2 regions of the Trinickia sp. HAY1-2D genome follow, and region 2 is predicted to be linked to the other one. Evidence: riboswitches for the same ligand, from Rfam matches in the RefSeq annotation. Region 2 holds a riboswitch; the other holds the start of a gene.

Region 1 (4,208 bases), on a different contig from region 2:
CCTCGACGGCGGCCATCCCCGCATCGTCGAGCAAATCCGTCTTGTTGAGGACCACGAGGTCGGCCGCGCACAGTTGGTCTTCGAACAGCTCGTGCAACGGCGATTCGTGGTCGAGATTGGGATCGGCCCGACGCTCGCGCTCGATGGCCAACGGGTCCGCAGCGAATTGACCGCTCGCAACGGCCGGCCCATCGACGACGGTCACGACCGCATCGACCGTGAAAGCGTTCTTGATGGCGGGCCAGTTGAAGGCTTGAACGAGCGGCTTCGGCAAAGCGAGGCCCGACGTCTCGATGAGCACGTGATCGATGCTGTCGCGGCGCTCGACGAGCGCTTCCATGACGGGGAAGAACTCCTCCTGCACGGTGCAGCAAAGACAACCATTGGCCAACTCATAGAGCGCGCCGGAGGCGCCGTCCTCCTCGCAGCCGATGCCGCAGCCTTTGAGGATTTCGCCATCGATGCCGAGTTCGCCGAACTCGTTGACGATGACCGCGATGCGCGCACCGCGCGCGTTTTGCAGAATATGGCGCAGCAGCGTGGTCTTGCCGCTGCCGAGAAAGCCCGTCACGACGGTGACCGGGATCTTGCGCATGGGAGTGTGCATGAGTACCTCGATATCGTTCGAAAATGCCTCGCGAGCCGAAGCTCAGGCCGACAGTGTCACGTCGATTTCGTCATAGCGCTTGAAGCGGTAGATCAACGCCGACACAGCCCAACTGAACAGAAAAATGCCGATGACGAAATAGCCGAGCAAACCGAAACGGTCGGCGGCGCTGCCGATGAAATCCCAGAAGGCGCCTTTGAGCTGGAGCTTGTCCGCCGCAAGGGCGAGTGCTTCGACACTGCCGATCACGAGCGCCACCACGACGGAGACGAAGGTGATCGTCATGTTGTAGTAGATCTTGCGAATCGGCCGAACGAAGGCCCAGCGATACGCGCCGGTCATCAGAATGCCGTCGGTGGTGTCGACGAGCGACATACCGGCCGTGAAAAGCAGCGGCAAGGCGGCGATGGACCAGACCGACATGCCGCCGGATGCCTGCGTGGCCGAAATGCCGAAGAGCGCCACTTCGGTGGCCGTGTCGAAGCTCAGGCCAAACAGCAGACCGATCGGATAGAGGTGCCAGCTGCGCGATGCGAGCTTGAAAAGCGGTCGGAACAGGCGCGCAAGCAGGCCTCGCCCGCCGAGCAGCAGGTCCAGGTCTTCTTCGACGATGGGCTCGCCCCGACGCGCCGCGCGAAACGTGCGCCACATCGAAAGCAGGATCGCCATATTGGCCGCAGCCAGTATCAGCAGAAAGAACGCCGACACACAGGTGCTGATGACGGCGCCGATGGACTTCAGTTGCGAGAAATGTGCAGTCAGTGTGGACGCCGTCAGCGCAACGGCAATCGACATGAGCACGACCACCGTCGAATGTCCGAGCGAAAAGAAAAAGCCCGCACCGAGCGAGTTGCGTCGCTCCTGCAGCAGCTTGCGCGTGACATTGTCGATTGCGGCGATATGATCCGCGTCCACGGCGTGACGAAGGCCGAACGTATAGGCAAGCAATGCGGTGCCGAGCAAAACCGGCTGACCGCGAAAAGCGACGAAGGCCCAAACCCAGGCCCCTAGATTGAAGACGAGCAGCACGGCATAGATGCCTGCCACCTTGTTGCGCAACGCAGTGGAACTATCGTTGAAAAGCCCCGCGATGGACTCGAGCACGGCGGTCCCCTTATGGAGATCGAGACGGATTGACATGGACGTGCCCCGCCCTTGCGCTATCCCGCGAGCTATCGCACCGCTCGTTCCATTGCCCGGTGCCGGCCAACGGCGAAGCCGAACCTGATCGAAGCAGGAAAACGAGGTGCGATGACGCAATGACAGCGCGAAGCGAAGCAGTCCCGGCTGGCATGCCGCCCACCGCGGCATCCGCCTTCCCTCTGGCCGGTATCCGGGCTGACGAAAGCGCCGCTTCACCTTCCCGCGCGAGTGGTGTTGTTTCTTGCGCAGTGGTTGCCTGCATACACGGCCTTGCGTGCATGCATCGAAGCCGGCTCTGCATCGCGTTCGCGATGCGTTCGCTCACCGTTGCGGGGGCAGCACAGGTCGATCGTGCCGGCATCGTTCGCCCGGACGCGCTCCTGTTTCCCGTTTAACTGCGCACGCAGGAATGCGCGCGCGAGCACCAGATTGGCTGCGAGTGTAAGGGCGCGCTCGGCGAGCGTCAAGGACGCGCGCCGGCTCCTTGCACCGCCGGTTGCCGGGCTGCCTGTTCGAGGTCGGCCCTCAGTTCGGCCAGCGGTGCGGTCCAATCCCGATAGTTGCGCTGACGATAGAGCCTGACGCTCGGATACCAAGGGCTGTCCCGACGCTCCGTCATCCATACCCAGTGCGGGTTGACGTCGAGCAGCAACCACGCGGGCCGGCCCAATGCAGCGGCCAGATGCGCGGCGGACGTGCAGACGGTCACGACGACATCGAGGTTGGCAATGAGCGCGGCCGTATCGTCGAAGCTCGCGAACTCGCTCGTTCGATCGACGACGTGCAGTCCCGCACGTTCCATGCGCTCGACGTCCTCGGCTGCGCCGGGTTGCAAGCTATACCAATCGATACCGTCGATGCGGGAGAAGGCTTCGGCGTAGCGCTCCGGGCACACCGCGCGCACGGAATTGCGCTGATGATTGCGGCTGCCCGTCCACACGAGCCCCGCTTTCAGGCGAGCGCTCCCGCCGATTTCGCCACGCCAACGTTCGACGCGGGCCGCGTCCGGTACCAGGTACGCCGCGGGTGCGGGGAGCATTTCGAGCGTGACGCCGAGCACGAGCGGCAAGCTCGCGAGCGGAAGCTGGTAGTCGAAGTGGGGCAACCGCTGGAGATCGCTGGGCAAGACCTCGACATTACAGCCTGCCAGGCTTCGCTTGAAAAGCTCGTACAGCGGACGAAAACAGCAGCAGATGACCTTCCCGCCCGCATCGCGCGCGTGCTTGACGATAGATGGCAAAAAGCGAATGAACTGGATGGCATCGCCATGTCCCTGCTCGCCCCAGACGAGCAGCGTCTTGCCCTCGAGCGCTTCGCCCCGCCAGCGTTGGTCTGGGCAAAACGCCTCCTTGTCCGCCAGCTCGGGCGATCCGCTCCAGCGCGCCTCGAAATTGATCCAGCCGTTTGCGAAGTCGCCTTGCATCAACTGCAGCATCGCGACCGAGAACTGGATCTTCGGCTCCGCGCCCGATATTTTCGCCGCGCGCACGATCGCATCGAACGCCTCGGCCCATGACTGCGACTCGCGGGCCGCATTGCTCAAGGCAAGCTGCGCCAGCGCGAAATCAGGCGCCAGCGTTGCGGCGCGCCGTGCGGCGATCAACGCTTTGTGCGGCTCGCGCAACTTCAGCCAGACATTGGCGAGGTTCGTCCATGCGAGATGATGATTGGGCTCCGCGCGAAGCGCCTGCCTCCCGACGTTCAACGCCGCATCGTATTCGCCTCGCGTGTAATGCAGCGCCGAGAGGTTATTGCGCAGCATTGGAACATCGGCATCGAGCGAGACGGCATGCTCGTACGCCGCAAGCGCCGCATCGAGCGCCCCGGCCTCGTGATGCGCGAGGCCGAGCGAGAACCACGCGTGCGCGGAATCGGGGGCGAGCTCGCACCATCGAGCAGCGACGGTTGCAGCGATATCCGTTCGCCGTACCGCATGGGCAAGCGCAGTCCACTCGGCGAAACAATCCGTTGCATCGGGCATCGCGCGGTGCGCCTGTTCGAAGCAGTCTAATGCACGCTCCGTTGCGCCGGTGAGCGCCGCCAGACGTGCCGCTTCGACATAAGCCCCGCTGTGGGCGGGCACTGCCGCCAGCGCGCGATCGACCCACTCGCTCGCCTCCTGATAGCGCCCGCACAGCCGCAGCAGCTGCGCTTGCAACGTGGCAACGTCGGCATCGTCGCGAGCAAGCTTCAGGCAATCGGAAAGCATCTCCGATGCCTCGATCAATTCGCCCGCCTCGAGATGCTGACGAATCTTCGACGCCCGCGGGCCCGCCTCGAACGCTTCGGGCATCGTGCTGCTTACCCTCGATGGCGCCGCGTCGCGTCCTTCAGCGGCCCCGGAGCCGAATTGCCAATCGCTCATTTGTGGCCGACTTGCGCCTGCGCTGCAACGTCCTGACTCTGCCGCGGCTCGTAACCGGTGAAATACCATCGGCCGTCGCTGCCGAGCTGGAAG
Region 2 (4,208 bases):
GCGCCAAGCGGAAATGCGGCCATTCCGATCGGTCGACGGATAGATCGAAAACGCGCCCGTACGTGCGCTCACGCCGGTCACGCTCTTTGCCTGCGCAAGCGCCGTGGCCGTGCGTTTGTTGAGGGCATCCGTCAATGAAGCCGCATCGGCGGCTTCCTGTTCGTAAAACAGCGTGATGTCGACGACATCCTGAGGCACTTCGTCGCTCGCCTGCGCGGATAGCGACAACACACCGGCCGGCGCGCTCTCCGCGGACGGCGGCGTGGCCGCGCGCGCCGCGTCGGTTGCGAATGGGGCAACACACGTCAGTGCGGCGGCGGCAACGAGCGTGAAAACAGTGGCGGTCGTTCTTGTCATCTCTCAGGTCCTTTTTCTTGGAAAAATCGATGGATGAGGTTCACGCCAGCCGTTCGGTGATGAAGCGCCATTCGGCTTCGGTGACGGGTGTGATCGACAGACGGTTGCCTTTCGCCAGCACGCGCATGTCGGCGAGCTCGCGATGTTTGCGCAGCTCGGCGAGCGAAATGAGCGGTATTTTCTTGACGAACTCGACGTCGACCAGCATCCAGCGCGGCGACTCGCGTGTCGATTTCGGATCGAAGTACACGCTTTTGGGGTCGAACTGCGTCGGATCGGGATAGGCGCCGGAGACGACGCGGGCGATCCCCGCGATGCCGGGCTCGGGACAGCTCGAATGGTAAAAAAGCACACCGTCGCCGAGCTGCATCGTATCGCGCATGAAGTTGCGCGCCTGATAGTTGCGTACGCCGGTCCAGGGGAGCGTGCGCGAGGAAGCGGTGGCGAGATCGTCGATACTCGCTTCGTCCGGTTCGGACTTCATCAGCCAATAGCGCATAGGGTCGATTGAATGCGTTCAACGGTGGATGAAACCAACACGGCCCGGTAGTTTTGGCCTTCTCGCGCCGCAAATGAAAACGGCATCGGTCGAACCGATGCCGTCGAATAAAGTCCCCGCCTTGGCCGCTAGGCCGGCATCCTGAACCGGGAGTTCAGAATTGGTCGCAGTTAGCCGCACTTCGGGTACATCAGACAGAGTGACGCGCACACCCGTGCTGCAAATTTCCGCAACCGTGCACATGGCATTGGTTCAAGGAATTTATGACCTTGGCGAACCAGGCAGGGAAGCCGTAAAACTTGTGTAAAGCTCAACATACCGAACAGTCACAACCACCAGTGCTCGAAGCGTCGTGCCTCATGCAACGGCTATCGCGCTTCGCTTTGCTCCAGCACCGCGCCAAGCTGTTCGTTCATTTGACGCATTGTACGCCTGATTTCCTCGGCCGGGAATGCTTCCCCATGCCGGATACTTTCTTGCAGCTTGACCAGTTCCGACGCGAGCGAGAGGGCTGCCATGACCGCGATGCGATCGGTGCCGCGCACGCTGCTCACTGAGCGGACTTTCGTCATTTCGGCGTCCACGCGCGCAACGGCGTCGAGCAGTTGCGTTTCGGTTTCGGGGGAGCACGCAAGACGGTACGTCTGCCCGAGAATCGTCGCTTCGATCTGCTTCGTCGTCATGCGTTTTCTCCCTGCTGAGCCGCCGCGTTCGCCGAATTGCCGTGCGGCGCTTCGCGCTCGCCCGGTTCGGCGAGCAGATCGAGCTGGTTATCGCCTTCGTACGGGCCCTTCGTGCGCGGCAGTTTTTCGAGAATGGCGTTCAGGCGCACCTGCGCATCGTCGATCTTGGCAAGCAATGTATCGCGCTCGACTTGCAAGGCATTGCGTTCGTCGCGCAGGAGTTCGAGCTCGGCGTGGGCCGAGTCGTTTTCCGCGCGCAATTGCGCAAGCTGCTCTTCGAGCGCGTGGCGGGCCTGCTGATGGCGTTCGTTGATCGCGATCAGCCGGCCGATGTTGTGTGACAGGGTTTCGAGTTCGGTGAGCATCTGCTGCGTCCTCTAAAGACTTGCGCATTTTAGCGCGGAATACGCGAGCATCCGATCCTTGTCTCGTTTCGAGACGTAACAACATCCTGTCGATTTGTGCCGATGTTGCCGCCCGAGACGCCAAAACGGTCGATTCTTGACGCTCATGGGGCCCGCTCCTACACTTGCGGCACTTTGGTGCCCGCGCGTTCGTTTCCGATGCGCGCGGTTAAACGGGAAACAGGGAGCGTGCGGCGTTTCGCGCGTCAACCTGTGCTGCCCCCGCAACGGTAAGCGATGCGTCGTCCGCGTTCGTCGCGGCGAAATCGATCCGAAGCCACTGCGTGCCTTGGCGCGTGGGAAGGCGGATTCGAGAGCTCGTCAGCCCGGATACCGGCCAAAGGGGGAGCGCCGCTCCCGACGGCAACGCGAAGCTGCATCGCGTGTTTCGGGGCGTGCTCATGACGGGGTGGCCTGCGGGGAAGCGGGCTGCCTGCCGATCCATGGGAATACCAACGATGTCCTTATCCATGCCGCGCGCGGCGTGCGTTGCGTTCGCAGGCCTGCCGCTTGCCGCGCTCGCGCAATCGGCCGCCTTCGATTCACCGTCGAGTTCGTCGACGGTTTCGGTTTCAGGTTCCATCTCCGCCTCCACCGCGTCCGATTCGACCCTTGGCACGTTGGAGCCGATCGTCGTGACGGCGCGGCGTTCGCCTCAGGCCCTCGCCGATGCGATCCCGCAAACCACGAGTTTTACGCGGCAAGATATCGAGGATTCGACGGCGATCGATCTGCCGGGGCTGCTGTCGCTCGCGCCGGGCGCGCAGCTCATTCGTAACGGCGGGCCCGGCGGCAATGCGTCGCTGACGCTGCGCGGCGGCTCGCCGACGCAATCGCTCGTGCTGATCGACGGGGTGCGCGTCGATTCGGTCAGTCTCGCGCAGGCGCAGATCGCGCAGCTTCCGCTGTCGCAAATCGACCATGTGGAGGTCGTGAACGGGGACGTCTCCGCGCTTTATGGCTCGGGCGCGATGGGGGGCGTCGTGCAGGTCTTCACGAAAGACGGCGGCAATCATCCGCCGCGTTTTCATTTTTCGCTCGGCTACGGCAGCTATCACACGCAAACGCAGGAAGCGGGTGTCGATGGCGCATTGGACAAGGAAGGCAAGACGACCTTCAGCTTCGATGTTTCGCGCTTCAAGAACGATGGCTTTTCGTCGATCGACCCGGCGCTCGCGCCGAATGCCAATCCCAATGCGAACGGTTACCTCAACGAGACGGTGTCGGCGGCGATCCGTCATCGGTTCAGCGACAAGTGGGACGCGGGCGTGCGCTTTTTTCAATCGAACGGCAACGCGAGTTTCGACAACCCGTTCGGAATGCCCTCCGATCTGAACGACCTCTACAGCAAAGTGCGCGAGGTCTCCGTATTCGCGAACGGCAAGCTGACCGATCGATGGACCACCCACTTCACCGTCGCGGAGGGCGACGATCGCAGCGTCGAGAAAACGAACGGCGTCTACGACAACCGCTTCGATACGAACAACCGCCAGTACACGTGGCAGAACGATTTCAAGCTGTCGCCGGACCATACGCTGCAACTCGGCTACGAGCATCTCGATCAGTCGCTCGAATCGGACATCTTCGCCGCGCCCGCGCGGCGCGTCGATTCGGCATTCGCAGGCTATACGGGCCGATTCGGCGCGAGTCGTATTCAGGCGAACGTGCGCCGCGATCAGTATTCCGATTTCGGCGGCGCGAACACCTACTACCTGGGCTACGGATACGACATCACCGAGCACTGGGGGGCGCGCTTCAGCTATGCGAGCGCGTTCCGGGCCCCGAGCTTCGACGATCTGTACTACCCCGGCAGCGGCAATCGAGCGATCAGACCCGAGCGCAGTCATGCTCTCGAGGCGGCGCTGCAGTATGCTTCCGATGCATTCGGCGTGGCGCGCCTTACCGCCTTTCAGACGAACTACAGCGACCTCATCAACTATGTGCCGACACAAGGCGGGCTCTTCTATATCGCGAAGAACGTGGGGCGCGCGAAGGTGCAGGGCCTGGAGGCATCATGGCGCGGTCACCTCGGCAAGACCGATATCCGGGCAGCGCTCACGGTGCAAAACCCCGTCGACGAAGATGCCCACGTCGATCTGAACCGGCGTGCGCGGCACTTCGCATCGTTTGCGGCGAACCGGAGCATCGGCACATGGCGCGTCGGCGGCGAGTGGATCGTGAGCGGCGCACGCAACGATAGCGGCACTGTCCTGGGGGGATATGGCGTCGTGAATCTCTCGGCGCGCTACCGCATCACGAAGGCCT

What was found. A riboswitch is a leader RNA that binds a small molecule or an ion and turns the genes downstream of it on or off. The one in region 2 is predicted to bind cobalamin.
Region 1: it holds a riboswitch for cobalamin, as region 2 does, so the genes downstream of both, ACR9ZC_RS03945 (HoxN/HupN/NixA family nickel/cobalt transporter) here and ACR9ZC_RS22840 (TonB-dependent receptor plug domain-containing protein) in region 2, are expected to answer to the same signal.

What each region holds. Positions count from the first base shown of each region.
Region 1 covers NZ_JBPGWX010000001.1:896,351-900,558, forward strand. Annotated here, with positions in the region: gene cobW (cobalamin biosynthesis protein CobW) at 1-595, opposite strand, end outside; gene ACR9ZC_RS03945 (HoxN/HupN/NixA family nickel/cobalt transporter) at 650-1,747, opposite strand; cobalamin riboswitch at 1,915-2,194, opposite strand; gene ACR9ZC_RS03950 (tetratricopeptide repeat protein) at 2,214-4,115, opposite strand; gene ACR9ZC_RS03955 (DUF4019 domain-containing protein) at 4,112-4,208, opposite strand, start outside.
Region 2 covers NZ_JBPGWX010000002.1:3,394,791-3,398,998, reverse strand. Annotated here, with positions in the region: gene ACR9ZC_RS22865 (SIMPL domain-containing protein) at 1-357, opposite strand, end outside; gene ACR9ZC_RS22860 (EVE domain-containing protein) at 398-856, opposite strand; RNA gene ssrS (6S RNA) at 966-1,147, opposite strand; gene ACR9ZC_RS22850 (cell division protein ZapA) at 1,225-1,539, opposite strand; gene ACR9ZC_RS22845 (ATPase) at 1,536-1,904, opposite strand; cobalamin riboswitch at 2,064-2,299, shown strand; gene ACR9ZC_RS22840 (TonB-dependent receptor plug domain-containing protein) at 2,402-4,208, shown strand, end outside.